One region of the Oceanicoccus sp. KOV_DT_Chl genome, then DNA from elsewhere that is predicted to be linked to it. Evidence: predicted binding sites of a transcription regulator. Region 1 holds the regulator's gene; each other region holds the start of a gene.

Region 1 (7,506 bases):
GGTGAGGCGATTAGTTTAGCGGTTGAACAATCACTAACGGTGGCGTATAGCACTGCCGGGCAGGCGATTCCTGATGATATCAGTTGCGGAGTGTCAAATCAGTTGGTGCGTACCGCCATCGAGCTAGCCAAGCAGGTGACTACCGATGATGAAACAATGGCCGAGGAATTGGCGGGTTTAGGGCACACTAAAGTTTCGGCACAGCGTTTGAGTGCGAATGGGTAGTTGTTGTTGAGTGAGTGGAAAGCTGGAGTTCTGAGAGTTTTTGAGCTATTAAACGGTTGTTGCAATAGCCGTTTAGTATGTGGTGGCGCGAAAGGTTAGCCTCTGGCCATGATCTAATGCTCTGTTATCATCATTCCGCTGTTTTTGATGGCTGTTAAGGAGTTAAGTATTTATACTACTTGCTGACTCATGGCTAGATGAAGTAAGTTGTTAAGTTGGTGGCTGAAGTAGTTATGGTTAAACAGTTTTTTACTTCTAGCAATACCGATAGGCTGAGCCTTTACGTTATAAATTCGGACTGTGTGCTGGCTACAAAAAAACCAGCTAACAAAATAATATCAAAATGAAAAACCGCAGCTGTAATCATAGGAGCATATCCAACAAATGAGTTCTCATCCCGTTCAAGTTATTGCAGTTACCGGCGGCAAAGGGGGAGTTGGCAAAACCAATGTCTCCATCAACTTGAGTGTGTGTTTGGCTGGGATGGGTCGCCGCGTTGCTTTGATGGATGCGGATTTAGGTTTGGCGAATATAGATGTGCTATTAGGCTTGCGGCCCAAGCAAAATCTTGAAGATGTGCTGGCGGGTCATTGCTCCCTCAATGACATTATGTTGACTGGGCCGGGTGGCATTAGAATTATTCCGGCGTCATCAGGCACTCAGCGCATGACCATGTTGGGGGCAATGGAGCATGCGGGTTTAATTCATGCCTTCAGTGAAATTAGTAATCAGATTGATGTGCTGGTGATTGACACCGCTGCCGGTATTTCCGATTCGGTGGTAAGTTTTGTTCGTGCTTCCCAGGAAATTTTAGTGGTGGTTTGCGATGAACCATCATCCATTACCGATGCCTATGCGCTGATTAAATTACTGAACAAGGATTACGGCGTTGATCGCTTTCGAGTGGTTGCCAATATGACGCGCACTACCCAAGAGGGGCGCAATCTTTTTAATAAGCTGACGCAAGTGACTGACCGTTTTCTCGATGTGACCTTACAGTACGTTGGCAATATTCCTTTCGATGAAGCGGTACGTAAGGCGGTTCAGCGCCAAAAGCCAGTTGTCGAACTTTCTCCCCGTAGCAAGGCTGCTCTGGCATATAAACAACTGGCTGAAAAAGTGGATCTTTGGCCGTTGCCTTCTACTCCGCGCGGGCATCTCGAGTTTTTTGTCGAGCGTTTGGTAGAGGGTGCAGCAGGACATCAATAATGTCCTTGTCTGAAGGGGTGGCAATGTATAACGACGTCGATAAACCATCGATGGAAGACATGGTGGAGCGCTACGCACCACTGGTCAAACGAATCGCTCATCATCTGTTGGCGAGAATGCCCTCTAGTGTTTTGGTTGAAGATCTGGTGCAGGCTGGATTGATTGGTTTGATGGAAGCTGCTCGCAATTACGACGTGTCCAAAGGAGCCAGCTTCGAAACCTATGCCGGGATTCGTATTCGTGGTGCCATGATTGATGATGTCAGGCGTGGTGATTGGGCACCGCGGTCGGTGCACCGAAATTCGCGTCGGGTTTCGGAGGCTATTCGTACTGTTGAATCGCGTTTTGGTCGTGATGCCAGTGATAATGAGGTGGCAGCTGAGTTAGGCGTAGAGCTGGATGAGTACTACAGCATTATTAAAGATTCAGCCTCGAGTAAGTTGTTTAGTTATGACGAGTTAATCAGTGGTGATGATCGTCCTGAAGAGCAACTACCCAGCTCCGCAGCAGATCCGTTGGACGGTATCCAAAGTGACGCTTTACGCAGGGGTTTGGCGGCAGCTATTGCTACCTTACCGGAGCGTGAGCGGTTGGTGTTAGCTTTGTACTACGATGAAGAATTGAACCTCAAAGAAATAGGCTTGGTGTTGGGGGTGAGTGAATCCCGTGTTAGCCAAATCCATAGTCAGGCCGCCTTGCGATTGCGAAGTCGGTTGGTCGACTGGCAATCTAACCCGCCTTCTGAGTAAACCATTCTCGCTTGCCGCTGAGCGCAATCTATACAGTTTTTTTGCCATTGGCCGATAAGCTTTAACTTAATGAGATAAATACATAATTTTTCTATGAAAATCTCGATAAAAATTGCTATAAAAGCCGTTATCTACTGGATACCCCCACAGCAGGGGCTAGACTGGATAGGTACGTCACTTTATACGTCAAAGCCTGAAATTCTCTGGAGGTAGCTTTGAACAAAGATATGAAAATTCTCATTGTTGACGATTTTTCAACAATGCGGCGAATTATCAAAAACCTATTGCGTGATTTGGGTTTTACCAATACATCGGAAGCAGATGACGGTGTCACTGCATTGCCGATGCTGCAAAATGGCAATTTTGATTTTCTGGTCACTGACTGGAATATGCCGGGCATGACCGGTATCGATTTATTGAAAGCGGTTCGTGCTGATGAGCGATTGAAGAACATGCCTATTTTGATGGTAACTGCTGAAGCCAAGCGCGATCAAATTGTTGAAGCTGCTCAAGCAGGCGTTAACGGCTATGTAGTGAAGCCATTTACCGCAGCCGTATTAAAAGAAAAGATCGATAAGATTTTCGAGCGGGTTCAGGGTTAGTCAGGCTGGGTAACAGCCGTAACCGCTAAGTCACTGACGCAAGGTAAAACAATTCCATGTTGGGAAAAGACAAAGGCACCGAACTCGACGGGGTGTGGGATGAGCTGAAAGGCCGGGCCCGCACGCTAGTCGATCGCTTAGAGGCCGGGGACTTCACCGGTGCTTCTAGTGCGATAGAGGACCTCAATGAGGCTCGCGACCGTAATATTTACCGCGAAGTAGGTAAATTAACTCGTGGTTTACATGAGGCCATCGTTAATTTCGATATTGGCGCACCTGAGATTCCAAATACTAGCGAGAGTGATGCCGCGGGTGATGTCGAGTCAAAAATGACCAATGCCCAGGATCGTCTCGATTATGTCATTAATCTTACGCAGAGTTCTGCCGATAAGACTATGGACATGGTGGAGGAGGGGATTCCGCTGGCGTCTGCAATTGGCGATAAGGCTGTGGCTTTACGCGAGGATTGGGGGCGTTTACTGCGTCGCGAGATGGACCCTGAAGAGTTTCGGGATTTATACCGGCGTATTGATGAATATTTAGCATTCTCAACAGATTCATCGACTCAGCTTAGTGACAAGTTGAATACGATTCTGTTGGCGCAGGATTTTCAGGACTTAACTGGCCAGGTGATCAAAAAAGTTATTAGCTTGGTACAGGAGGTTGAGGAGCGTCTGGTCGAGTTGATGCGAGTGGCTGGGCAAGTAGAAGAATTAACCGGAATTGTTAGGAAAGCCGAAGTTGCCAAAACGGAAGATGTGTCAGCTGAAAGTAAAGATGTAACTGCAGAGGGGCCACAGATTAATGCGGAACAGCGCAATGATGTGGTGTCAGGACAGGATGATGTGGATGATTTGTTATCGAGCCTGGGTTTTTAGACGATTCGACTAAGACGTTTGTTAGCTAGCATTGCGAGTGGTTACTGGGGAGTAATTAATGTTCGGTGAAGACGAAGAAATACTGCAGGATTTTCTGGTTGAGGCCGGTGAAATTCTGGAGCAATTGTCTGAACAGTTGGTCGACCTGGAACAACGTCCTGATGATGTCGGTTTACTCAATGCTATATTCCGTGGATTTCATACCGTTAAGGGTGGTGCGGGTTTTCTGCAGCTCACTGCACTGGTGGATTGCTGTCACATCACTGAAAATCTATTTGATTTTTTACGTACCGGTAAGCGTAGCGTTACGCCTGAGTTAATGGATGTGGTGCTGCAAGCGCTGGATGCCGTTAATGAAATGTTTGCAGAAGTGCAAGGCGGTAATGCGCCCTCGCCAGCAGATCCGGAATTGCTGGAACGTTTAGGTGCATTAGTCGTTGCAGAAGATGCTGCAGGTACGGCTGAAGCGCCAGTAGATGCAGCTGAAGAAGTGCCAGCTGCAGAGCCAGAGCCAGGCGGTGACATCACTGATGCCGAGTTTGAACAGTTCCTCAATGCGATCGCAGATCCTGCAGAGGCTCCGGCTGCGGCAGCAACCCCTGCAGCCAGCAGTGACTCCGATGAAATTAGCGATGATGAATTTGAGGCGTTACTGGATAATATTCATGGTAAAGGGCAGCACAGCGGGGCGACAGCGTCGCAGCCTACACCACCTCCGGCCGCCGCTAGTTCAAATAATGATGAAATAACGGAAGATGAATTCGAAGCATTACTGAACGAATTACATGGCTCCGGTGCGCCAGGAGCTAGTACCGCTAAACCTGCTGCTGACAATAAACCGGCGCCAGCTGCTGCAGGCGGCGATGATGTTATCAATGATGATGAGTTTGAGGCTTTACTAGACCAGCTACATGGAGAAGGACAAGGGCCTACCGATATCGGTGGTGATACTCAACCCCCCCGGCCAGTGCGCCGCCTCCGCCCCCACCACCTCCGCCCCCAACACCAAAGCCGGCCGCTGCAGAAGAAAAGAAACCCTCTGCGCCGCCAGCTAAAGCACCTCCAGCAGCTAAGCCCCCGGCAGCTAAAGAAAGTCCTGCCGCTGAGGCCACGGTGCGGGTAGATACCCAGCGTCTTGACGACATCATGAACATGGTGGGCGAGCTGGTATTGGTCCGTAATCGATTGGTGCGCTTAGGTGCCAAGAGTGGTGATGAAGTAATGACTAAAGCCGTATCTAATTTAGATGTGGTGACGGCTGATTTGCAAACTGCAGTTATGAAACGCGGATGCAACCCATCAAAAAAGTGTTTGGTCGTTTTCCTCGAGTAGTACGGGATTTGGCTCGCAGTTTGAAGAAAGAAATTTCGCTGGAAATGCTGGGTGAAGAAACCGATCTGGATAAAAACCTGGTTGAAGCGTTAGCTGATCCTCTGGTTCACCTGGTGCGCAACTCGGTTGACCACGGTATAGAAATGCCTGATGTACGAGAGAAAGCGGGTAAACCTAGAATAGGTAAAATTATCCTCGCGGCTGAGCAAGAGGGTGACCATATCTTGTTGTCAATTACTGATGACGGCGGCGGTATGGATCCGGATATGTTGCGAAATAAAGCCATCGAAAAAGGCTTGTTTGATGAGGACGCCGCTGCTCGTTTAAGTGATACCGAATGTTTTAATATTATTTTCATGCCGGCTTTTCTACCAAAACCGAGATTTCAGATGTATCGGGTCGCGGGGTTGGTATGGATGTGGTGAAAACCAAAATCACACAGCTTAATGGCAGCGTAGAAATTCGTTCTAAAGTGGGGGAAGGTACCCGTTTAGAAATTAAAGTGCCGCTGACGTTAGCTATTATGCCCACTTTAATGGTGATGTTAGGTGAGCAAACTTTTGCTTTTCCATTGGTGAGTGTGAATGAAATTTTCCATATGGATCTGACTCGTACCAATGTTGTTGATGGTCAGGAAGTGGTGACTGTGCGCGATAAGGCGCTACCATTATTTTATTTAAAAAAGTGGTTGGTTAATGGCAATTATGGTGGTGTTGAACCAGAAGAAAGTGCTCATGTAGTGATTGTCTCAGTGGGTACTCAGCGCGTTGGTTTTGTTGTGGATCAGCTAATAGGTCAGGAAGAAGTTGTTATTAAACCGCTGGGAAAAATGTTGCAAGGTACACCGGGAATGGCCGGGGCAACGATTACTGGTGATGGTCGAATTGCATTGATTCTTGATGTGCCTAGTATGCTCAAACGCTATGCAGGGTAATATTTTTGGTAAGGCGCTGTTATGTGCCAACCATTTGCTAGTTAATGTTAGATGTGAAGTACGAGGTAATGGATGACGGTTTCCGTCTTGGTAGTTGATGACTCTGGATTTTTTCGTCGTCGCTTGAGTGAAATGATCAATGGCTTTGAAGGTTTAAAAGTTGTTGGCGCGGCGAGTAATGGTCGAGAAGGCGTAGAGATGGCTTTAAAATTAAAGCCAGACGTCATCACTATGGATTACGAAATGCCCGTGATGGACGGTATCACTGCCGTTAAGCAAATCATGAGTCAGTGTCCAACGCCGATTCTAATGTTTTCCTCATTGACCTATGAAGGTGCTAGAGTAACACTGGACTCGCTGGAGGCGGGTGCTGTTGATTACTTACCGAAAAACTTTGAAGAAATTTCAAAAAATTCTACTGTACTAAAAAAGAAATTAGCGGAGCGGATATTAACTGTCGCGCAGGCAGGAAAAGGCGGCAGAATGCGTCAGCAGAGTGCCCTTGGCGTTAGTGCAAGTGCGCCGGATTCTGCGGCAAAATCAGCTTCAGTAGCACCTGCCCCTACTACCAGAGCCTCCGCGCCAGCACCTGCTCAACCAGTACCTACCAAGCCCGCGACTTCACCGGCACCTCGACGCAGTAATAAAAGTTATAGCTTATTAGCCATTGGCACCTCTACAGGTGGGCCAGTTGCATTGCAAAACGTGCTAACAAAGTTGCCGGCAAATTTTTCTCTGCCAATTGTACTTATTCAGCATATGCCTTCTACCTTTACATCGGCCTTTGCCGAGCGTTTGGATTCACTGTGTAGAATTAAAGTGAAAGAAGCCAAGGATGGCGATAGTTTGCAACCGGGTGTTGCGTTATTGGCGCCAGGCGGAAAGCAGCTGATGGTAGTAAAAGGCGGTAAGGTCAAAGTATTACCAGGCGATGAGCGCTTGAATTATAAACCTTGTGTTGATATTACATTTGGCTCAGCAGCTAATGCTTACGACAGCAAAGTGCTGGCCGTAGTGCTTACCGGAATGGGTTCTGATGGCTGTGAAGGCGCGAAGTTATTAAAGCAAAAAGGTGCTACCGTGTGGGCTCAGGATGAGGCTACTTCTGTTATCTATGGCATGCCCATGGCCATCGCACGGGCGAATCTTGCCGATGAAATTCTTCCTCTTCAGCAGGTAGGTGTGCGCCTGACTGAAATCGGTTAGGCCATAGCCAATGGATATTCTCAGTATATTTGGCGTCATTATTGGCTTTGCTGCCATTCTTGGTGGTAATTATCTCGAAGGCGGCACCTTGGCCGCGTTAGTGAATGTTCCCGCAGCAGTGATTGTTATCGGAGGCACTACCGGTGCCGCAATGTTGCAAACACCGTTGTCTGGATTGAAATTAGCAATAAGCCGCCTGCGCTGGGTATTTTCTCCTCCTAATCTTGCTTTTAATAAAGGCGTCGACAAAGTGGTGCGTTGGGCGATCGCTGCTCGCAAGGAAGGTTTGCTGGGCTTAGAGAGTATTGCCGAAACTGAAGTTGATTTTTTTGCGCGTAAAGGTTTGCAGTTATTGGTGGATGGTAGTGAGC
Region 2 (7,506 bases), on a different contig from region 1:
CACTCCGGATCCTGAGCAATATGATATATATGGGGTTTGGCCTGCTTTGGATGCAACTGTTGCTATGGCGACTTTATTGGGTGCTTGCGAGCGCTGGGACTTGAGTGAGATTGAGGCAATTGCTGATTTGTCGATGGCCACTATCCAGGGCTATATCGAAGCTGTCGGTGACGCGGTTCAGGATCATCCGCTGATACACTCAGAGCTCTCTTTCGTTGAGGCGTTGTTGGCATTAATCGCGGTTAATGCCCATCGTGGCAGGGCGGAGGTAGTGGCCGTCTTGAAAGCCAGTCTAGGCGAGCAGGAGGTGACGAATATTGGCTTGGCTATTGAATAATTGCGCATTGCCCTCACGCGTGGATTGCTTCTTAAGGTGTTCGCTATATAATGCCCCGACATGGTGCTTTGAAAGGCTTCGCTGCAAATAAAAGTCTCGCGCCATAATTCTAGATTTAGCATTAATTAAATAATGTAAGCTATTGATATAATAATAAGTATTATATTTTTCAGCTAACTAATGGGGGAGAGAATGGGATTCATGTCCAGGCACTTTGCTGTGCTTATTAGTTTATTAATTTTACCGATGGTTGCCCGTGCTGATGATGCGCTCAGCGGTGCCAATACCGGTTGGATACTAACATCAACTGCCCTTGTGCTGTTTATGACCCTGCCAGGCCTGGCTTTATTTTATGGTGGCCTGGTTCGATCTAAAAACGTCCTGAGCGTGCTGATGCAGTGTTTTACTATCGCCTGCATCGCTTCCATTTTATGGTTTGTCGCAGGCTATAGTATAGCCTTCAGTGAAGGTGGTGCTTTTAGTGGTGGTCTATCCAAGATGTTTTTGGCTGGCGTAACCCTTGACTCACTGAGTGGTGATATCCCGGAAACCGTATTTATCATGTTTCAAATGACCTTTGCCATTATTACCCCCGCGTTGATAGTAGGCGGGTTTGCTGAGCGAATGAAGTTTTCCGCTGTGGTGCTGTTCTCGGCCCTGTGGCTATTGGCTGTATATGCACCAATCACTCATTGGGTGTGGGGCGGTGGCTGGTTAACTGAAATGGGATTGTTGGATTTTGCTGGCGGTACAGTAGTGCATATCACGGCTGGTGTTGCTGCGCTAGTCTCGGCGCTGGTACTTGGGAATCGCAAAGGTTTTGGTGAGACTGCGATGCCGCCACACAATATGACTATGACGATTACTGGCGCCGGTATGCTCTGGGTGGGCTGGTTCGGTTTTAATGCGGGTAGTGCTTTGGCAGCAAATGGCAGTGCCGGTATGGCGATGATGGTGACCCACTTGTCCGCCTCTGCTGGCGCCTTTACCTGGCTGTGTATTGAGTGGGTGAAATACGGTAAGCCCAGTGCTCTTGGTGCGGTAACTGGCATGGTGGCTGGTTTGGGTACGATTACCCCCGCTTCGGGCTATGTGGGCCCTGCGGGCGCACTGGTAATAGGGATTACGGCCGGTATTGTGTGTTTCTACGCGACCCTGACCTTGAAACAAAAGTTAAAGATTGATGATTCGCTGGATGTATTTCCTGTTCACGGCGTTGGCGGCATTTTGGGAACATTTATGGCAGGTATTTTCGCTAGTTCTGAGCTGGGCTTGTTCAGTGGTCAAGGTTTGGCGGAAGGCATGACTATTAGCAAGCAGCTGGTCGTTCAGTTAATTGGTATTGGCGCTACCTTTGCCTATACCGCGGTAGTTACCTATATTCTGTTGATCGTTGTGCGCTCCCTGGTTGGCTTGCGGGTCGCTGATGATGAAGAGACCCAGGGGCTTGATGTCATTTCTCATAATGAGAGCGGCTACGATTTGTAAGTCTGGATTTCCTTCCTTGCAGCCCGGTTATCACCGGGCTGTTTTATTTGTTATTAGTGGCTAATTATTACTCAAGATATCGATTACACTGCCGATAGCGTTATTGATCGCTTTCCAAGTATTAAAGCAGGTGTAGCCATGGATATTTCGTCGCTTATCAAATCTCCCTTATCGGGAAAATTTCCTTCCCAATTACCCGCCAAGCCTGATGCTGACGGTCAAGCCCAGTCATCTCGTGGTGATTCCGTCTACTTATCAGATCGAGGTCGCGGTTTAGCCAGCGGTTCGCAGCAGTCTCCGGCGTCTGCTGCAGGCTATGAGGTAATTCCAGCTGATCGACGACCAACGCCAGCGCAAAGTGCTGAGACTATTTTGGGGTTTATTGGCAATCAAATAAAAGGTCTGGCGGCAGATGGCGCTAGCACCGAGCGTCTAGAGCAGGCATTCAATGCTGCGCTTAAAGGATTCAAACAGGGCTTAGGTGAAGCCAAGGAAATTCTCGAAGGTTTTTCCATGCTGGACGACACTATTGCAGCGGGAATCGATGTCACAGAACAGCTAGTAATGGATGGCTTGGCGGCGCTGAAACAGGAGTATTTACCAAATTCTGATATCGTTTTACCGGAGCCAGCAAAAACACCGGCACGTTCAAAAGTGGTTACCGCTTATCAGCAGCAAAGTTTTGAGCAGTCCAGTTATAATCAAAGCCGCGCAGTCGCTGGTGGCGATAATAGTATTCGAAATCAGGCGCTAAGCTATGCGGAGTCTTATCGAAGCAATGGTGCCGTCTCGCTAAGCTTGCAAACTCAGGATGGTGATATTATCCAGTTAACCTTCAGTGCTTCAGCTGCGGCAAATGAAAGTGCGGCGCTGGTAAGGGGTAGCTTGGGTGGTAGTCAGGGTGTTGGCTTATCTTATTCCCGTGAAACCAGCACTTCAAATCAATTTAGTGTCAGTGTGAATGGCCAATTAGACGCAGGCGAAAGAGAAGCCTTGAGTCAGTTGCTAAGTGATGTCTCTTCTTTGTCTGATGAATTTTTTAATGGTGACTTCAATAAGGCAGTTGAGTTGGCAATGGCGTTTGAGATGGACGCCAGTGAGTTCTCGGCGATGTCTCTTGATCTTTCCCGGAGCACCAGTGTCAGTATGGTTGAAAGTTTTGCGACGACTGCAGAGGGCTCTAATGTTGCCAGTATGGATCAAATTATCAGTGCCAGCACTGATGGCTTGCGAGCTATGGTCGAAGAGCTGTTGCAAATGATGGAGCAAGCGAAAACTTTCGCTGAGCCCAAACAGTTATTGTCTAATTTGCTCTCCAATCAATTAGCTCAGCTAGATGTAGGCGTTTAAGGCTGGATAACATTATAGTATCTTTGTCTATCACCGATGTAGTCGACTAATGGCTGCTTAAATGTTGTTGCTGTGCTGGTATATACCTCTAATAATTAGTGTATGAAAAATCTTATTTTATATAGCACGGTGGGCTGCCACCTCTGTGAGCAGGCGTTGGCGATTATCATGCCGCTAATACAGGGTGAGTATCTAATTACTGAAGTTGATATTTCTGAGTCGGACCTGTTGATGGCTCGTTACGGGGTAAGAATTCCAGTCATTCTACGTGAAGATTCGGGCGCTGAAATTGGCTGGCCCTTCGATCAGCAGGCCTTTGTTGATTTTTTACGATGATCATTCTTTTAGCCTAAAGAAGTTGATTGCATTGTCTGTGGTGTGCCGGGCAATATCTTCAAGGCTGTAATGGTGGTGTCGAGCAATTTCGGATAATACCAATGGCAGTGTGCAGGGCTCATTTCTGCGGCTTGAAGGTAGTTCGGGTTTAGGTTTGACTCGCGGCATTAGATAGGGCGCATCCGTTTCAATCATCAAATAATTGATAGGGATGTCGGCAATGAATTCATGCAGATGCTGGCCTCGGCGCTCGTCACAAATCCAGCCGGTAATACCAATAGAAAAATCCAGATCCAGATAATTAAAGGCTTGTCTCTTTTCGCCGGTGAAGCAATGGATAACAGCGGCTGATATTTGATCGCGGTAGTGTTTAAGTATTTCGAGTTGGGCCTGATGCGCATCACGCTCATGTAGAAATAAAGGGAGTTGCAATTGGGCTGCTAGTTCGATTTGGGATTCAAATGCTGCAATTTGCTGTGGTTTGGTGGAAAACATGCGATTGTAGTCGAGCCCACATTCCCCGATAGCGCGAACGACCGGTTGGACGGCAATGTCTGCTAGCTGCTGACAGCTCTCATGATGAAAACTTTTAGCGTCATGCGGATGGATGCCTGCGGTGGAAAATAATTGCTGTGGGTATTGTGTTGCCAGTGCCGCGGCGGCATGGCTTTCTTCAATGTTGGTGCCAGTAACGATTATTTGTGCGACGCCAGCTTGTGAGGCTCGTTTAATCACCTGATCAATATCGTGCTGGAAGCTGTTATTGGTCAGGTTGGCCCTATGTCCACTAATGGTATAGGGTAATGAGTGTCCATGCAGTCTTCGGCCAAAATGTCGCCCTGCTAATCTGTTAAAGGTTAAAGAAATAGTTAATTCTGTCGTTATTAAACCTTTGTAAGTGGTTGTTGCGCAAGTAATTTTTATTTGACAGTAGTGCGGTCTAATTTAAGCTACACTAAAGTGACGATATTCAACGGTGGCAGCAAATACATGTGCTGTAGCGACTAATCTTTAGTCAGAAGTAAATGAGATATAGGTATGGCAAGTATTCTGGATAGCGTTGATCAACGCACAAAATTAGTGGGTGAAAACCGGCTGGAATTACTAACGTTTCGGTTACGTGGTTCACAGTTGTTTGCGATTAATGTTTTTAAAGTGCAGGAAGTTCAGCAAATGCCGAAGCTGAATATGTTGCCGCAAAGTAATCCTGTGGTGGTTGGTGTCACCAGCGTTCGTGGATTGACAATTCCTGTGATTGATTTGAGCAGTGCTATCGGTCGTACGCCTATTGAGCAAAACGAAGCAGCCAATATTATTGTGACTGAATATAATCGCTCGGTGCAGGCGTTTTTGGTAGGTGGTGTTGATCGCATTGTAAATTTAAATTGGGATGAAATTATGCCGCCGCCTGCAGCGTCAGGTCGCAGTCATTTCCTTACAGCGATTACTCGTATTGAAGGAAAGATCGTTGAGATTATAGATGTAGAAAAAGTGTTATCGCAGGTGGTGTCTTTTAACACTGAAATTTCTGAAGAAGTTAAAGACGAAGATTTGTTGGCTCATGCGCGGGGCATGGAAGTGTTGTTGGTCGATGATTCCAATATTGCAATAGAGCAGGCAAGAAGTACTTTACAGCAATTAGGTCTGAACGTATTGGTGGAGACCGATGGTTTAAAAGCGCTGACACTTTTACGCAAGTGGCGCGATGAAGGTATTGATGTTAATAAAAAATTGTTGATGGTTATTACCGACGCAGAAATGCCTGAAATGGATGGCTATCGGTTAACCACAGAAATTCGTAGTGATCCGGCTTTAAAGGATTTGCATGTGGTACTGCATACTTCGTTGAGCGGTGCTTTTAATAATGCCATGGCAGAAAAAGTAGGTTGTAACGGTTTCTTATCAAAGTTCCAACCGGATACCTTGGCTAAAACTATTCAGGACCGAATTCGGGAAAGGATAGGTTAGGCTGGGCGTCTTTTTTTTGACATAAACCGTTACGAGCTAACTGTTTATGTTGAGGTGCGACTAGGCAGTGGCTAGCGCTTATTGGTCACGACCGATGAGAAGGGGAGTATCGCCAGTTAATGAAGTGGTAATGCCCAGGCGATGACCATAGATAATTGAAAACGCAAGTACGTTTTGTACATAATTGCGAGTTTCATGAAATGGCAGGGTTTCAATCCAGATGTCATAGGGCAGTGCAGATGACTGGTTGTTCAGCCATTTTTTAACCCGATGCGGCCCGGCATTATAGGCGGCGGTTGCTAAAATATGATTGCCGGAAAAAACCTCTAGTAATTCTTTTAAATAATTACTACCGAGTGTGATGTTATTTTCTGCGATAAATAAATCTTGTTTTTTGAATGGAATGCCAATTTTTCGAGCAACATTTTTTGCTGTACTTGGGCGTAGCTGCAGTAGGCCTCGAGCACCGACCGAGGAATAAGCATCACTGGCGAAGGCGCTCTCTTGTCTGGCAATGGCGTAAAGCCATTCAGGGCGAATCGTAGTTAATTTTGCTGAATCCAGCATATTACTGCGATAAGCTAACGGGAAGCGAATGGCCAAATCATCCCAGTGTCCTGCTTTGATAGTGGTATTTATCGCCTGCTGGTGCCAGCCCCATTGGTGAGCTATTTGAGTGGCGGCAAGCAATTGTGATTGGTTCAGTCCACTAATCGCTGCATACCATTCGCGTCTCGCAGGGATAAGTTCGCCCATCTGATAAAACTGCTGGGCACGTATGATATCTGCTTTGCCAGCAACAATGGCCCTATCGAAGTTTGTGACTAGTGAATTGTTATTAAAGCCATATTTTTGATTAATGCTTTCCGCGGCTAAAAAGCCGTAGTAGTTGCGTTCAGCTGCGAGCTGAATCAGCATGCCGCGAGCTTCAGTTAAGTGTTTGTTTTGCAATTGCCAGCTACGAGCAAGCCAATAGCGCCAGCTTGGTTTGATCTTATATTCGGTGGGTAGCAGAGCAATCCAGTGTTCAGCTTGGCTCCATTGCTGTTGACGAAGTGCCAGCCGAATACGCCACTCTGTTAAATAATTATCCTCGGCGTTTGGGTCGTGCACAATCAGCCATGGCAGGGCATCATCGCTACCCGATGCTATGATCTGGCGGGCTATTTTATCGCGAATATCGCTGTGTTGATGACTGCTGAATTGGATCATGCCGCGGTAATCGATCCATAATTTGGTCGCTAGCTGGTAATCTCTGGTGGCAAGTCGCTTTAAACCATGGCTGACAATATCTGCTGTATAAAGACTTTGATCAGAAAAATCATCAAATACCTTTAGCCGGCGCGGGTCACGATGAACGCTCAGTAGTCTGCGGCTATAAGGTTTTAATTCTGCAGAAGCGTGGTTGGATAAATAGCGGGCGAGTAAAAGGTTTCTGGCATTTACGGCTAGATTAATACGTTGCCAAACGAGTGCGTCTGTTTCAAACCCTGCTTGCTGCCATCGTTTGAATGAAGGGTTACAGGCATCGGGTAGTGAGTCTCCGCTAAGCCAGAGCGATTCAGTTTGTGCCAAGGCAGCTTGCTCAAGGCCAGATTGATAAAGTGCTTCGAGCCGCCAACAGCGCAATTCGTTGTTGGCAACATTGGCGTCGTAATCAGCTAACAGTGCCTGCCACTGTTTCTTTTGGGCCAGCGTTAGCAGCCATCGTTTACGGAGCTGTTTTCCAGCCACTGAATCACCGTGCCGCGATAAAAAATCAGTGACTTCAGCAGTGGGTAGGCTGCGTAATTTTTTTTCTAGCTGGGCTTTTTCCAAATAGGGGTAGAGCGGGTGTTCCGCCAGTTGTTCCAGGCCTTCCTGGGTTCGGGTCCTGTGCCCTTTCTTAATTGCCAGCAGGGTTTGTCTATAGAGTTGTTGGTGTTCAGCCTCAGCGGTAGTAGTCAGCATATTACTGGCATTGGCAGTGTTTATAGACAGCACCAACAGACCCAGCCACAAGCTCCGGGTAAAAAAGCGAAAATACT
Region 3 (7,506 bases), on a different contig from region 1:
CCATTTTGGTACGGATAAAGCGCTCATAGTGGCCTAAATCCAAATCGGTCTCTGCACCATCTTCGGTGACAAAAACCTCACCATGCTGAAAGGGGCTCATGGTACCTGGATCGACATTAATATAAGGATCCAGCTTTAGCATGGTCACCTTTAAACCGCGAGCCTCAAGGATTGCGGCCAACGAAGCTGATGCAATACCTTTACCCAAAGACGATACAACGCCGCCGGTGACGAAGATAAATCGAGTCGCCATGAAAAACTGTCTCTTGTATGTATGTTGATGTAGCTACTTGTGTAACAACAATGCCTGAAAAATGATCGATGACATGGTTATTAAGAGGGGGCTAAAAACCAAGATATTATCGGCTTTGCAGACCGCCCTGAGATGGGACGCCAGTTTAACAGGGTTACTCTGTCGGCTCAATCATTGAATAATCTGAAGCCACTTTAAGGCAGCACATCTTCTTCCACTAGCCGAAGGGTGCGCCGATAGCTACTGATAATACTGCCAGCGCTTAACCCTCATGCAGAATTCCCTGCCATCCTCATGCTGCGGTTTCATTTCTGAGTGCCAATCTTCCAAAATAAACAACATGAATTTAGCTTGATCATCATCCTGTTTAGCGGCGCTGAGATCAGCCAACAATTTCTGTTTCATTTCGGTGTAAGTTGGCAAGTCTGGCTCATCCACCAGCTGCTGATAAACATACTGGTAACGCGCGCAAAAATGTTCATTGTCAGACTCGCAAGCCACAAGCAACAACATAACTAGCACTATAATGCTGCCCCTGAAACAACGCTTGAATATTATTGTCAAACACCCTCCTACTTAAATCGACTTGCAAACACTACAATGGGTAACTGTAAAACCAGCGTCTATAATGCTCGCTAATAAAACATTGCGACTGCACTATAGGCCGGACTAGCAACTCCGCGCAAGCCATTACCCGCCCTCAATAACAGAGGATATTATGAGTCATACCCCTATGGACGTTCGACAAGTAGAATACCTATACCGCAGCAACGGCGCGCGCTTACTTGACAATGTTTCCGAAGATTTCCATCGCCGCTTGCGGGATAAGTTGCTGACCAAGGGCTACCCCGGCTTGAGACTCTCTTTTGCGGCCATACTCGGTCACATGTCCTTTAGCGGGACGAGATTGATAGATATTGCCGAGTTCAATGGCATGACCAAACAAGCGATCAGCCAAATCGCCAATGAGATAGAAAGCTTAGGCTATATCAAACGAATCCCCGACCCTCACGATGGCCGAGCCAAAAATGTGGTATTCACCGAGCTGGGTATTGAAATGATTCAAGCGTCAATCGACGCGGTGAATGAAGTTACAGAGGAATATGCCGCTCTTATTGGTCACGAAAAAATGCAGCAGCTGGACAGCATATTAAGCGAACTATCCGATAAGCTAGCGCCACAACCGATATAAACCAAGTATTAAAAGCCACTAACGATTCCGCAGAACATAAGCAGCTGTAATCAATGGATGACGACCGATAGTTTTTTCAATTGAATAAATAAAGACTAGGCCAATAAACTCAACACAGCCTGTGGCTGGGCATTGGCTTGTGAAAGCACGGAAAAGGCTGCTTGCTGAATAATTTGGCTTTTTGCCAACTGACCAGTTTCCTTCGCGTAATCAGCATCCAACACTCTGGAGCGACTGGAGGTCACGTTTTCAGCCGTGCTGGTTAAATTATTGATAGTACTTTGCAAACGGTTCTGCACTGCCCCCATATCCGCCCTGGTAGTGCTTATATAAGAAATAGCGTCATCGATAATGCTAATAGCCGCATTGGCATCAGAACTGACATCGATATCAGCAATACCCAGCGTGTCAGCACTGGCCCCCCCAACGGAAGCGGTAATAGTCTCATTCGCTTGCGCACCGATTTGGTATTCAACTTCTGTAGCAATCAGCGTTGAGTCAGTGTTGTAATTGACCGTAACATTGTCAATTGGCTGATCCTCAAAAGCCAACACATTGGGAAGAATGGACGTTGCGGTGAGTTCGGCGCCACCGGAAGCATCCAGACCACCAATCGCACCGGTGTCGTCATTAGACAGATTCATCGCTGCAAGAAACGTTTCACCATCACCGCCACCGGCTTTAAAGTTGGTTTCAAAATCTGACAAGCCGCTATAGCTGGTTCTGTTGGCAATGGCGGTGTCCAGAGTACTACCGCCTTTGAGGTCAGTCATAATATCGATAATGCCGTTACCACCGTTATTATTGATAATATCCTCATGCATGAATGCGACGGCGACATACCCGGCTGCGTAAGTTCCAGTCACATCGTTGTCATTTAGTTTGGCCACTAATTCGTCTCTGGTATCGCCGTCACCACTATCAGTGAGGCTGGCCAAAGCGGTGGTGACCCGCTCATCAGCACCGTGTATAAATTCAGCAGTCCCTTCTAAAAACCAGCTTCCCACACTGCCATTAAGGGTTTCTGCGCGCACACTATTGGCATCAAACTCTCGATACATCATGGCATGAACCATTTCATGAGCAATGATCCGGTCATTATAGACCGGTCCGGTGCCGCCATCAGGTAAATTAGGTGGGGTAAAACTATCGATATTAATAGACAGGGTTTGGGACTGTAAAACACCGCTTACGGTACCACTAATGATAGCGGCCGCGTACGACTCGCCGGAAGTAAATTCAACCTCCAGATCCACACTGCTGGATGATGAATCCAGGCCATAGTAGGTACTAACTCGCTCTGCTGCTTCCCGCAACCAGTAATTCTTCAAACCCGTCACAATCTCTTGTTGATCTTCATCGACAATCGACCCGGATACGCCAGCAAACAGTTTTTGGCTACCAAAACTCGTCGTCTCCGCTACCCGATCAATTTCTGCTATCAGTTGGGCCACTTCCTTTTGAATATTGGCTTTATCCTGGCTTGATAAAGCACCGTCATTAGCCGCCTGAATAGAGAGCTCACGCATCCGCTGCAAGTTGTTAGTCACCTCATTAAACGCCCCTTCCGCCACCTGCAAAAACGAAATAGCATCATTGGCATTGCGGGCCGCCTGATCAAGGCCGCGAATCTGCGAGGTAAAACGATCGGCTATAGCCAAGCCAGCTGCGTCATCTTTGGCACTATTAATACGCAAACCAGAGCTCAACCGCTGCAAACTGGTAGCCAGCGCAGTGCTATTGCCATTCAGCTGCCGCTGGGCATTTAACGAGCTAATGTTGGTATTGATGACTAACGCCAAGGCGCAACTTCCCCTAATCAGAGTTCTACTAGTTATCTAACGGCCAAGACGGGGATAACTTTAACGCGAATGAAGCCAAACGGATTAAAAAATAACAGCCAAAACAACAGCTTACGATCTAGAGTTTGCTCGATAGATAAAACCAATGGATATAAAACGCTTCTTTTAACCACCGTAGCCAGTAACCAGGGGAATAATTCATTACCGGTTCCGCCGCTACCAGATGAATCCGCATAGCTAATGCACTCGCCATCAGACTCAACCTGGGCAAGTGGTAGCGATTCGATACCAGCACCAGCTTTTGCTCGGCAGTCACCAATGCCCGCAGCTGCCATAAATTTTCCAGGCTGTGCTTAGAGCGTTGTTCCAAAGTTATCTGTGAGGATGGCACGCCTTGTTTCTCTAACCAATTTTTCCCCGCCTGCGCCTCCGTTATGGTCGCCGCATTACGGCTACCTCCTAGCAAATAAATCTCGGCGGAATGCTGCTGCCAGAGCTGCCAACAGTGTTGTAAGCGTAAAGAGAAATCGTCATCGACTAAATCATTTTTTAATTGCTTGCCAGGCACAACATAAGCAAACTCACCAGTGATCTCGCAGCCATTTGGCGCTTGACTCGCCCGCCGCAAAGTCCACCACAACACTAAAATATAAGAAGCACCTAACGAACCAACAATTACAATAGCTGTCAGTAATAAAGTGCTAACGGGATGCGGCCCTACTCGACTCTTCGATATCATCGATTGTTAGTTATTATCATTTATGCGGTTAGCGGGTTAGTGGACATAGTCTAATATACACAGTATATCCCTCAGGATAACAGTGCTAGTCTATCAGCAGACCATAATCCTAAAAACTATTTGGAATTTACTCATGAATAATAAAAACCTGCTCGGTATAGGAGCAGTGGTATTAGTGCTTGCACTCATTGGTCTAGGGGCTTTTCTCTCCAAAGATAAAACCGAAAGCACCGCTGCCGCTCCCGAGATGTCTAAGCCAGAAGCCGTAATCCGTAATTTACCAGAGCCAACTCCCGCCTATGTGCCTGAACAGGACTGGCCAAAACCAGAGCCAATGGCTGAACTCAACCAACCTGAAATAAAAATCGTAACCCCGCCAACTGCTCTGGAAAACAGTGATCCGCAGTTTCTATTAGCCGCTGCCGATTTAGCGCCAGAATTAAGTCAATGGCTATTACCTGACGAACAGATCCGCAAATGGGTACTGGCACTGGATCTTATGGCCGAAGGCAAATTACCTAAACGCTATCGCCCTGTCGACTACCCTATGGACAAATTTGCAGTCGAGCCAATGGGACTGGATACCGTGGCTGCTGAGGACAACCAGCAGCGGATGACTTCACTGATTGACACAATCACTGCGATCAAGCCCGCGCAAGCCGCAAGCTATTATCGCGCATGGCTACCCATTATTGAAAAAGCCTACGATGAACAAGGTAAAAACAACAGCGTCGACCAACGCCTGCGCCAAGCTATCAGCCAAGTCCTCGCAGTTGATTCGCTAGAGCAGCCCGCCGCCCTGATTCGCCCCAGCGTACTCTATAAATTCGAGGACCCTGTACTGGAAGATGCCAGCGATATAGAAAAGCTGCTGTGGCGCATGGGCCCTGAAAACGCTGAAAAGCTGCAAAATTTTTTGCGGGATCTACGCGCAGAATTATATCAATAGGCCCATCCATCTCACTCACCGGTCACCGGCAACTGTGTCGCTGACCGAATTGCCTCCCCTTGCTCCAGACCTTGCAGAATCTTAATTTTCTGCAGCCTCTAAAAGCCATAGAATAAGCATCATCAAATACCAATAAAGATGGATTAACTATGACTGCCAACGCTATTCACAACCCGCCTTTACTCGCTGACCTGATCATCGACGGTCTAAACCGCTATGACGATAGACCCTGCTTACACCTGGGGGAAACCATAGCCAGCTATCGAGAAGTCCGTGAACAGACCAGCCGCTTTGTGCAAGTCCTCCAGTCCAAAGGCCTGGGGCCAGGCTCCCGTGTTGCCATCGTCTCTGGTAACCGTCCTGAAGTCCTTTACAACCTGGCGGCCATGCAAATAACCGGTTGCTGCGGCACCACACTGCACCCTATGGGATCATTGGATGATCACGCCTATGTCTTGGGGGACGCAGAAGTCGAAACTCTGGTCTACGACGCCAGCTTGTTTGATCAACGCGCACAGGAATTAAAAGCCCTGCTGCCAGGCTTGAAAAACCTGTTAGGTTTTGGCCCGACTGAGGCTGGCGATGATTACACCGCGCTTGCTGCCAACTATGACCCTAAACCCTTGGTTGCCCCCGCAGTAGACCCTGATGATGTTGGCGCTATTGTCTACACAGGCGGCACCACCGGCAAACCCAAGGGGATATTACAAACCTACCGGTCAGCAGCGTATATGACCATGATACAAATGCTGGAATGGGATTGGCCTGAAGAGTTGCGGATGATGATAGCGACGCCGCTCTCACATGCAGCTGCTGCCTTTTTTGTCCCCACTTTACAAAAAGGGGGATGTATCTATGTGCCAGCGGGTTTCGACCCTGAATTGATTTTCACAATGATCGAAGAACATAAAATTACCGCTACCATGCTGGTACCGGTAATGATTTATTATTTAATGGATCACCCTAGGGCAGCTACTGCTGACATGTCCAGCATGGAAACTATTTTCTATGGCGCATCACCGATGAGCCCAGCCCGCCTCAAAGAAGCAATAGAAAAATGGGGACCTATCTTCTATCAATTTTATGGCCAATCAGAAGCCCCCATGGTGTTAGTCAATATGAAACGCGCCGACCACGATCTCAATAAACCTGGCCGTCTCAGCGCCTGTGGTAAACCCACGCCGTGGATTACTTTTGCGTTGCTGGACGACAAAGGCGAACCGGTCGCCGCCGGGGAGCCTGGTGAGATTTGTGTGCGCGGCCCACTGGTAATGAAAGAATATTACAAACTTCCCGAGCAAACAGCAGAAGCAATGACAGGAGGCTGGATGCATACCGGCGACGTTGGCCGCTTCGACGAGGATGGTTTTTTATATATCGTTGACCGCACTAAAGACATGATCGTTACCGGCGGATTCAATGTTTTCCCAAGAGAAGTAGAAGATATCATTGCCGAGCATGAAGCAGTAGCTCAGGTTGCAGTAATCGGTGTCCCTAGCGAACAATGGGGCGAGGAAGTAAAAGCAGTAGTGGTCTTGCGGCCTGATGCGGAGGCTTCAGAGGAACTGAGTGCAAGCATCATTGCCGCAGTAAAAAACGCAAAAGGTTCAGTCCAGGCGCCTAAATCAATCGACTACGCAGCAGCTATTCCTGTCACGGCAGTAGGTAAACCTGACAAAAAAGTACTGCGGCAGCAGTATTGGGAAGGCCATGAACGTGCTGTTTGATAGCATGGTGCTATCTATCAAAAAATGACCACAGTGTAGATAGCGGTCTACCAACCGCTATCTAACAATAACACTGTGCATTTAATCAAACCCTGCACACCAAAAACCTCGCAAAAATATTCAAACAAACTCTCAGACCGTAGGAGGATAAATGTATACCTCACTATTTAATTTTAACTTCACCTAACCCTATCAGGCTATAAGCAGATATAATGGCAATACCCCTGTGTATTTTTAAATACACAGGAACTAAGAAGCTACAAGTACTCTTACTGTATAACAATTTATGTTTACGCTAATGTCATTACCGCACTTATAATTTCACGACCTAACAACTAAGCATAAGGGAGCTTATAAATGTTAATTTTAACCAGAAGAATTGGTGAAACTTTGCGAGTAGGTGACGAAGTCAAAGTCACCGTTTTAGAACTCCAGGGTAATCAGGTAAGAATAGGGATCGAAGCACCACGCAGTGTTGAAGTTCATCGTGAAGAAATCTATCAGCGTATCCAGAATGAACGGCGCAACGAAAATGAGGGCAATCGTTAATATCACCCTCGTCTGTAAACGCTAAATCAGTCCTACTTAATTGATAAAAAGCAGTGCCGCGGCGCAAAAAATTATTGCGCCGATGTAGTCTTTAACGCATCCAGCAACTGTCGTTTAATCTCAGCACCCCATACCTGATAACCCTTGTCATTCATATGCAGCCGATCATAAGTCATCAAGCTGGCATCCGGCTCACCCGCAGCAGTAAACAATTGTTCGTTGGCATCAATAAAAGTAACTTGTGGGTCGGCCATAGCAAGCTGGGCTAAAAACCCATTAACCGCTAAAAACTTTG
Region 4 (7,506 bases), on a different contig from region 1:
ACCTTGGCCCAGCACCCGGATAGGCATAAGCTTTGCCCCCAAGCTACCCCGCTAACACCGCGATTGTTATTGCTGGCTGCGGCAACTGTGCCGGCAACATGGGTGCCATGCCAGGAATCAGGAACACTGCCATCGCCATCACCGGGGTCGTTCGGGTCGTTATCAATACCGTTACCATCATTGCTGGCAGTGGTACTGCGAATAAAGTCGTAACCACTGACCAGTTGGCCAGCTAAATCGTCATGATCCAGTACCACGCCGGTATCAACAATCGCGACTATAACATTGCCGGTTGCTGGTGTGCCGGTGGTGATGTCCCATGCTTGAGGTAGATTGATTTGCGGGTAATGCCACTGGATTGGGTAGAGAGGATCATTGGGGGTGCGAAACGCGCTGACACGGTAATTGGGCTCGGCGTATTCCACATCACTTTGGCGGTTAAGTTGTTTGATTTTTTTCAGTGTGGCTAGCAGTGCTTGATTTTTTTGTTGAAATGGAGGGCTGCTTGCTTGGTTGTTGTAGCTGGCGCTAACGGCGTTGGTCTCGGTAGCAAACGTTAACAGGCTAGGGCGGTTTTGAGTGGCGGCAGCGGTTGCACCATTAGCAACGTTATTCGCCTTAGCGACGGTGTTAGATGGTTTCATTTTGACAATGGCTTGGCCGGGAATAATGTTGGCTGGTTGGCCGTAGGCTGCTCTGCCAGAGGCCAATGAGCTGTTGCCGATTGCTAAAATGTATTTGCTGATGCCGGCATAGGCGTTGACGGCAATAAGGTATTCACCATCAGCAGGAGCGCTGACGGATTCAAATTCAGTATATGAAGTGGAGCTTGCTACGATGTCGAGGTCGTTTTCGAGTAGGAATAAATCAAGGTCATTTTCTTCATCATCAGCGGGATTGAAGTCAGCAATTTGTAATGAAACAAACTGACCGGCAGTTAAGTAGACGGAATAGATATCGTCCTCATCAATCTCACTTTGGTAATTGCTACCATCAAGTGATTCTGACGCTGGGACGCGTTTGCAAAACCATTGAGTACCACCGGATTGGGCAGTGGCTGTGGTACGTCACCCAGGTTGTTGGTTTCAAATAACAAGCCTAGCTGGGCTTTGCTCTGTCGCGATGGGTCGTTGACGTCAATGTCAACAACGGTATTGCTGGCGGCGTTGATAGTCCCGCCGACAGAAAAAGTAGTGGCGACACTGGCAGTGTCGGTATCCCCGGAGCTGTCGGTGACTATCAGCGTGGCAGTGTAGGGCTGTAAGTTCTCGATATCATAAGTGTGGGTAACCACAGCGCCAGTAGCGGTGCTGCCATCGCCAAAATTCCACTGGTAGCTTTCAATAACGGGTTGGCCGTCGGTGGTGCCGGTTACTTGTGAGGCGCTGCCGTCAAAAGTGATTTCCGCAATAGCCGCTTGTTCGGTGCGTGACAAACTGATATCTGCCACTACATTGCTGACTGGTACTGGTGGAGTGGCTGGTGTGCTACTACTTCCACCGCCACCCCACAGCTAGCCAGTACGCAGCAGAGGCACAGATAAATTGATAGTTTATGAACGGGTGTGAGGGAGCAAAACTGAGCGGGCATAGTCGAGGTCTGTACAGCTGGTTGAACGCATGACTATAAGGGATTGAGATGATCGAGAAAAGACGTGTTAACGCATAAAACAGACATTGGCTTATGCCAATACCTGTTTATTAGCTGGCGGGGTGATTCAGGCGCTGGTGATACTGCGGCCAGTGCTGCGGTTTTGGGCATCCCTTTATTAGTGTACAGCTTGGGCTGGTGAGTATTGCCGCGTAATAAGTCCAGAATTTGGCCGACCACTAAACGGGTGCGCTTGGCGATGCGCTCATTGACTTCATTGAGCTCCTGGCATTGTGACCATTGTTCGCCCAGTTTGCGCCAGGCTTTGGCTACCAGTGGTGCATGTTCTTCGGCGGCATCCAAGGTGCTGCTTTCATCAATAAAGCCGGCCTCAAGTAGCAGTTTTTGTCTGGTCTGGGAGTGGCTTTCCAGCTGCTTAAGTAGCTGCTGCTTTTGGCCGATCAGCTTTTGGAATAAGTCGTAATCACGCTGTTCCAGCGAGGCACGTTCCTGCTGTAAGACTTCCAGTAATTGCGTGGTGGTGGGTAGGTCCAGTTTGAAGGTGTCTTCAAGTTCGGACCATAGTGCTTGATATGGGGCCATAGCTGTCTACCTCTGATCGCTCATCTATTTCTAGTGGATGGTGCTGTTCTGTAATGCTGTTGATCAGTAAGTTGGTTTGTACTTACTAATCGTTCAGGGCGCTCTATTTGCCAAAGAGCGCGTCTGAACTTAAAATTTTGTCGGCTAACACCAGGTCATCCACCTGATATTCACCGCGTTCCAGCATGGCCTTGATTTTCTCGGCACGCTCGATATTGACCTCGGGCAGGCTGTTCACCTTATCCGCCAGGCTTTGCAGTGATTTCGCTTCGCTGCTGAGTTGCACATCGTCTGCAGCAGGGGCGACTGATTCACTGCCAGGGGTGCTGGATTCAGTGGGCTTAGCGGTATTTTTACCGCTTTGTTCAGTTTTCGCTTGGGGGCCGGAAAAACCTCCTAAGCCGTTGATATCTCTAACCATTTTTTACATCCATTAGTGTGGTGACAAGCACCGTTAGGCAAATTTCAGAACGATCAGTGTATGTATCGGCAAAGCCGCTGCTAACTTTAGCATATTTCAGCTTTCAACTAGTGCTTTCAATGGCTGCTCTAGAGCGCTCAAAGGGGCTATTTACATATTGATGGTTACCTGCCCGGGGGCACTGACTTTTGCTTCAACCACACGTTTTGATTGATTGTTTCGTACACTAATTTGTTGCCCTAAATAACCGTCCATCAGCGCTTCACCAGAAATTTTCACCATTAAACCGCTGCTTTGAGCGGTCATTTGCACCATTTCGCCCTTTTTGACGACAAGTGGTGGATTGATGTAACTGGCGATAACGACGTTGTCGGCTCGCAGATTACGGCTGGCTTCCATATTCAGCACTTCGTCAAGACTGATGAAATAGCTGCCATTCAATCGGCTGGTATCGACTTCGCGCATTTCTACATGTTCTGCGCTAATGCGGGCACCTCTGGGTACTGGCATTACGGCCGTGACAACCGAGCGGAATAAGCTCACTTTGGCTTGAATGTATAGGGACCATGGCCGACCATCGGGGCAGCTGATCTTCAGGTTTATGTTACCTATCGTGTTGCGTGACTTTAGTTTAGCGTCAAGGGGGCTAGGGCAGTCAGCCATCGCCAGACGTGGATCCAGTGGATTTATTTGATACTCAATACGCACCGCATCATCGTAGAAGGCTTGTAGTTCCACGATGTGGAGCTGCAAAAACTGGTCGGCACGATCTTCAATAGTTTTACTGCCCACGGCTGCAGAGGCCTGTGGGCCAAATAGGCTTAGCGAAAGGCTTAAAAGTAGTAAAAAACTACGAACTCTCATTATCTTGACCTATGCTCTAAGTAGTTGGCGGTACGGCTTAGCACCGTGCGCTGCTTGCACTTTAAGTGTTTATGATTAAATAGTTACTGTCTGGTGCCGATAGACTAATATCGGGTCATGGCGACGATAAACTGTCGGTTATCTATCTGGTAGTTAATCAAAGCAATAACTATGCCCAGTATAGGTATTGCAGGCTGTGGGTTAGGTAATGACTAGTTCGCTGTGGCGGCTTTGCCGTTGCCACAGATATGAATTGATTTAGGAGATAGCTATGGCGGGCGTTCTTGAGAGCGTGAATCAACGAACTCAGTTGGTGGGTGAAAACCGCCTTGAGTTGTTATTGTTCAGGTTGGCAGGCGAGCAAATATACGGGATTAACGTCTTTAAGGTTAAAGAGGTTTTGCAGTGTCCCAAGCTCACCATGATGCCCCAGAGTAGCCCTGTCGTTAGAGGTATTGCCCACATTCGTGGTGGCACTATTTCAATCTTGGATTTGAGCCTGGCTACCGGTCAGCAGGCGTTAGACGATATCGAAAATCGCTTTGTCATTATCACTGAATACAATAGCGCTACACAGGGTTTTCTGGTGCAAGGGGTTGAGCGTATTATCAATATGAACTGGGGGGATATTCATCCACCACCCAAGGGTTCAGGCACTGAGCACTATTTAACCGCGGTGACGGAAGTTGACGGAAAGATGGTTGAAATAATCGATGTAGAAAAAATCTTATCGGAAGTTTCACCGATGCATGAAGAAATATCTGAGGATATTTTAACGGAGGAAGCTACTCAGGCCGCGGCGGCTATGCACGTACTTATTGTGGATGACTCAGGTATCGCCCGTAAACAGATCAAACGCTGTGTAGAAACAGTAGGTGTAGAAACCACACTATTGAATGATGGTCGTCAGGCATTGAATTATTTATTGGAGTTAGCCGACGCCGGTGAAAATGTCGCCGAGAAATTTTTAGTCATGATATCCGATATCGAAATGCCCGAGATGGATGGCTACACTTTAACCGCTGCTGTTAGAAGCGATCCACGCCTAGCTAATTTACATGTGGTTTTACACACATCGCTTAGTGGTGTGTTTAATCAGGCGATGGTGAAAAAAGTCGGCGCGGATAATTTTTTAGCGAAATTTAATCCCGATCAGTTAGCCACAATGGTAACCGATCGAATTAAAGCCGTTGGTGGTTAATCGGCTGAATATAGGCTGATTTACCTATATCAGCCGTAAGTTAATAATGATAGATTAGCGCCCGCTTGAGGGGTCCGGTTATAGTCTGGACAACTAAGTTTAAATTTACTGTCGCTACTACTCGGGTCAGTCAATTCAATGGGTTTTAGAAGTCTAAATTTCGATAGTTTAGACCAGCATTCGATCATCTGATTCAGGGCCGCCAATGGTTGCTAGTTCACCAGCAGATTACAAAATATTTCGAGATTTTCTTGAGGATGCTTGCGGCATTATTCTCGGAGAAAATAAACAGTACCTGGTTTCCAGCCGACTGAATAAATTAATGGCTGAGAAACAGATAGCTAGCCTGACTGAGCTGGTGCAGTGCATGCAACAGATTTCTCAACGCAGTTTGAAAGAAGCTGTGGTTGATGCGATGACCACCAATGAAACATTATGGTTTCGCGATTCTCACCCGTTTACTATTTTTAAAGACCGGCTATTGCCTGAGTTTCAAAAAGACAGCAAAGGCACTATTCGGGTTTGGTCTGCAGCCTGTTCTTCAGGGCAAGAACCCTATTCGCTGAGTATGTTAGTGGAAGAGTTTCGCAACTCCGGTAGGGGGGGCTGAAGCATCCGGTTGAATTTGTGGCCACCGACCTTTCCAAGTCAATGTTGGAGCAGTGTAAAAAAGCCGAGTACGATGGGCTTTCATTGGGACGTGGTTTGAGCAAGGAGCGATTAAGCCGTTTTTTCGAACCGGTTAGCGGTGATGTCTATCGGGTGAAATCCGATATTCGTCGAGCAGTACGTTTTCAGGCCTTGAATTTAATGGATAGTTTCTTGTCCCTGGGTAAGTTTGATGTTGTCTTCTGCAGAAACGTGTTGATCTATTTTTCACCGGATTTAAAGGTTGATATCCTGCGCCGTATTCATGGCACATTAAAACCGGGTGGCTATCTGATCCTTGGCGCCTCTGAAGGTTTATCGGGTGTTGGTGAGTTTTATGAGATGGTGCAATGTAACCCCGGTATTATCTATCGTGCCAAGTGATAATCCTAGATGCTAGATGCTAGATGCTAGATGCTAGATGCTAGGTTTAGCTGGTGGCAAAGGTGGTTGCCACTCTTGCCGCTGTGATTAAATAGGGCGGAATCCATTTGCCGCTTTTCCCTTCTGTATATTATTAAATCCTTTAAAATCAATGTCTTGAAAGTCTGGCACAGCCTTTGCTATATCCCTGTTGAGATTCTTTAAATCAGCAAGGTGTGCAACAGCAGATGGCTATTAACTTTCAATCCGCATTAGGTATTCACGAAAAAGCACTGCATGTCCGTGCCAAGCGTGCAGAGATACTGGCTAATAACCTGGTCAATACCGATACGCCTAACTTCAAAGCACGGGATATGGATTTTAAATCGGTATTAAAAGGCCAGATGGTCAATACCCCCGGCAGCACCCGCATCGTCGCCACCAATAGTCGTCACATCGGCGGCTCGAATAACCTGTTTGAACCTGAGCTGATGTACCGCAATCCCATGCAGCCCTCGCTTGATGGTAACACCGTCGATGAGCAGGGCGAGATGAGCCGCTACGCGCAAAACACTATGGATTTTCAAGCCAGCTTTCAGCTATTGAATAGCAAGTTTAAAGGCCTGACCAATGCTATTAAAGGAGACATGTAATGTCGTTAAGCAGTGTATTTGATATTGCCGGTATGGGGATGTCGGCACAGAGTATTCGGCTGAATACCACGGCCAGTAACCTCGCCAATGCCCAGTCTGCCAGCAGCAATACCAGTGAAGTTTACCGGGCCAGACACCCGGTATTTGAAACCATGCGCCGGGATTTAATGCATGGCGATGATTTTAATGTAATGCCTTCAGTGGATGACGATGCCTCCATGGGCTTGCGGGTGAGTGGCATTGTTGAATCGGATGCTCCCTTGCAGCGCCGCTACGAACCTAACCACATGAAAGCTGATGAAGATGGTTATGTCTATTACCCGAATGTGAATGTGGTGGAAGAAATGGCCGACATGATTTCTGCGTCGCGCTCTTTTCAAATTAATGTGGAAGTAATGAATTCTGCCAAAACCATGATGCAGCGGGTGTTAACGCTGGGTCAGTAAATTTTATAGAACTTAACAGATTAACGTTTAAATAAACGGACAAGTGACATGACAGATGCAATTTCAACCGGCTTGTTAAGCGATATTTCGGTACAGGAAAAGTATGCGGCTGAGCCGAAAAGTAAAGAGCTGGGTCAGGATGTTTTTCTTGAGCTGATGGTGACGCAAATGCGTAACCAAAATCCACTGGATCCACAGGACAACAGTGAGTTTGTTGCGCAGCTAGCACAATTTAGTTCGGTTGAGGGTCTGGATAAACTGAATAATACGATGGGTGATTTCGTGGGTTCCTTTGAATCCAGTTTGCAATCCAATCAGGCGTTGCAGGCATCAGCAATGGTTGGTCGTTTTGTTATCGTTAATTCTGATACTTCTTACTTGGGCAATGAAGGTTTGATTGCAGGGACTATTGATGTACCGCAAACAACCGATGATTTAAAAGTTAATGTTTATAACGAAGAAGGCGAATTGGTCGCCGAAGAGTTATTGGGTGCAGCGGAAGCTGGTCCAATGAGTTTTGCCTGGGACGGCAATATTGAAGGCACACAATTACCCGCAGGTAATTACCGTTTTGAGGCGTATGCCAATTTTGGTGGCGATGATGTACAGCTCAATACTGCACTTAGTCACAATGTCGATAGTGTCACCGTTGGTGCCAATGGCGCTGTTAGTTTAAATGTCGCGGGGGTTGGGCCAGTGTCTATCTCCTCGGTACGA

What was found. Region 1 encodes FliA, which starts transcription of late flagellar genes. Its sites were predicted from a motif close to TAAAGTTATNNNNNNNNCGGCCGATANCC; they were not measured.
Region 2: UNITIG_RS03610 (chemotaxis protein CheV) is a predicted target of FliA. The motif match lies at 4,370-4,398, and genes of this name have one in related genera.
Region 3: UNITIG_RS05445 (flagellinolysin) is a predicted target of FliA. The motif match lies at 3,282-3,310, and genes of this name have one in related genera.
Region 4: flgM (flagellar biosynthesis anti-sigma factor FlgM) is a predicted target of FliA. The motif match lies at 2,675-2,703, and genes of this name have one in related genera.

The regions. Positions count from the first base shown of each region.
Region 1 covers NZ_FQLF01000007.1:188,703-196,208, reverse strand. The annotation lists gene flhF (flagellar biosynthesis protein FlhF) at 1-225, shown strand, start outside; gene UNITIG_RS22105 (MinD/ParA family protein) at 610-1,434, shown strand; gene UNITIG_RS22100 (RNA polymerase sigma factor FliA) at 1,458-2,183, shown strand; gene cheY (chemotaxis response regulator CheY) at 2,399-2,785, shown strand; gene UNITIG_RS22090 (protein phosphatase CheZ) at 2,842-3,663, shown strand; partial or broken gene UNITIG_RS25270 (chemotaxis protein CheA) at 3,722-5,929, shown strand; gene UNITIG_RS22080 (chemotaxis response regulator protein-glutamate methylesterase) at 6,002-7,135, shown strand; gene UNITIG_RS22075 (flagellar motor protein) at 7,146-7,506, shown strand, end outside.
Region 2 covers NZ_FQLF01000001.1:775,676-783,181, forward strand. The annotation lists partial or broken gene UNITIG_RS03585 (DUF416 family protein) at 1-337, shown strand, start outside; gene UNITIG_RS03590 (ammonium transporter) at 539-1,825, shown strand; gene UNITIG_RS03595 (DUF5610 domain-containing protein) at 1,964-3,175, shown strand; gene UNITIG_RS03600 (glutaredoxin family protein) at 3,278-3,511, shown strand; gene UNITIG_RS03605 (TatD family hydrolase) at 3,512-4,246, opposite strand; gene UNITIG_RS03610 (chemotaxis protein CheV) at 4,550-5,479, shown strand; gene UNITIG_RS03615 (transglycosylase SLT domain-containing protein) at 5,558-7,506, opposite strand, start outside.
Region 3 covers NZ_FQLF01000002.1:391,267-398,772, forward strand. The annotation lists gene UNITIG_RS05430 (CTP synthase) at 1-253, opposite strand, end outside; gene UNITIG_RS05435 (hypothetical protein) at 494-766, opposite strand; gene UNITIG_RS05440 (MarR family winged helix-turn-helix transcriptional regulator) at 972-1,445, shown strand; gene UNITIG_RS05445 (flagellinolysin) at 1,541-3,247, opposite strand; gene UNITIG_RS05450 (YdcF family protein) at 3,366-3,986, opposite strand; gene UNITIG_RS05455 (DUF3014 domain-containing protein) at 4,120-4,935, shown strand; gene UNITIG_RS05460 (AMP-binding protein) at 5,085-6,662, shown strand; gene csrA (carbon storage regulator CsrA) at 7,020-7,211, shown strand; gene UNITIG_RS05470 (GDSL-type esterase/lipase family protein) at 7,283-7,506, opposite strand, start outside.
Region 4 covers NZ_FQLF01000005.1:439,912-447,417, reverse strand. The annotation lists partial or broken gene UNITIG_RS25210 (S8 family serine peptidase) at 1-644, opposite strand, end outside; gene UNITIG_RS19445 (PKD domain-containing protein) at 938-1,450, opposite strand; gene UNITIG_RS19440 (flagella synthesis protein FlgN) at 1,624-2,193, opposite strand; gene flgM (flagellar biosynthesis anti-sigma factor FlgM) at 2,297-2,614, opposite strand; gene flgA (flagellar basal body P-ring formation chaperone FlgA) at 2,765-3,478, opposite strand; gene UNITIG_RS19425 (chemotaxis protein CheV) at 3,750-4,679, shown strand; gene UNITIG_RS25340 (CheR family methyltransferase) at 4,885-5,289, shown strand; gene UNITIG_RS25335 (protein-glutamate O-methyltransferase CheR) at 5,307-5,711, shown strand; gene flgB (flagellar basal body rod protein FlgB) at 5,939-6,343, shown strand; gene flgC (flagellar basal body rod protein FlgC) at 6,343-6,789, shown strand; gene UNITIG_RS19405 (flagellar hook assembly protein FlgD) at 6,838-7,506, shown strand, end outside.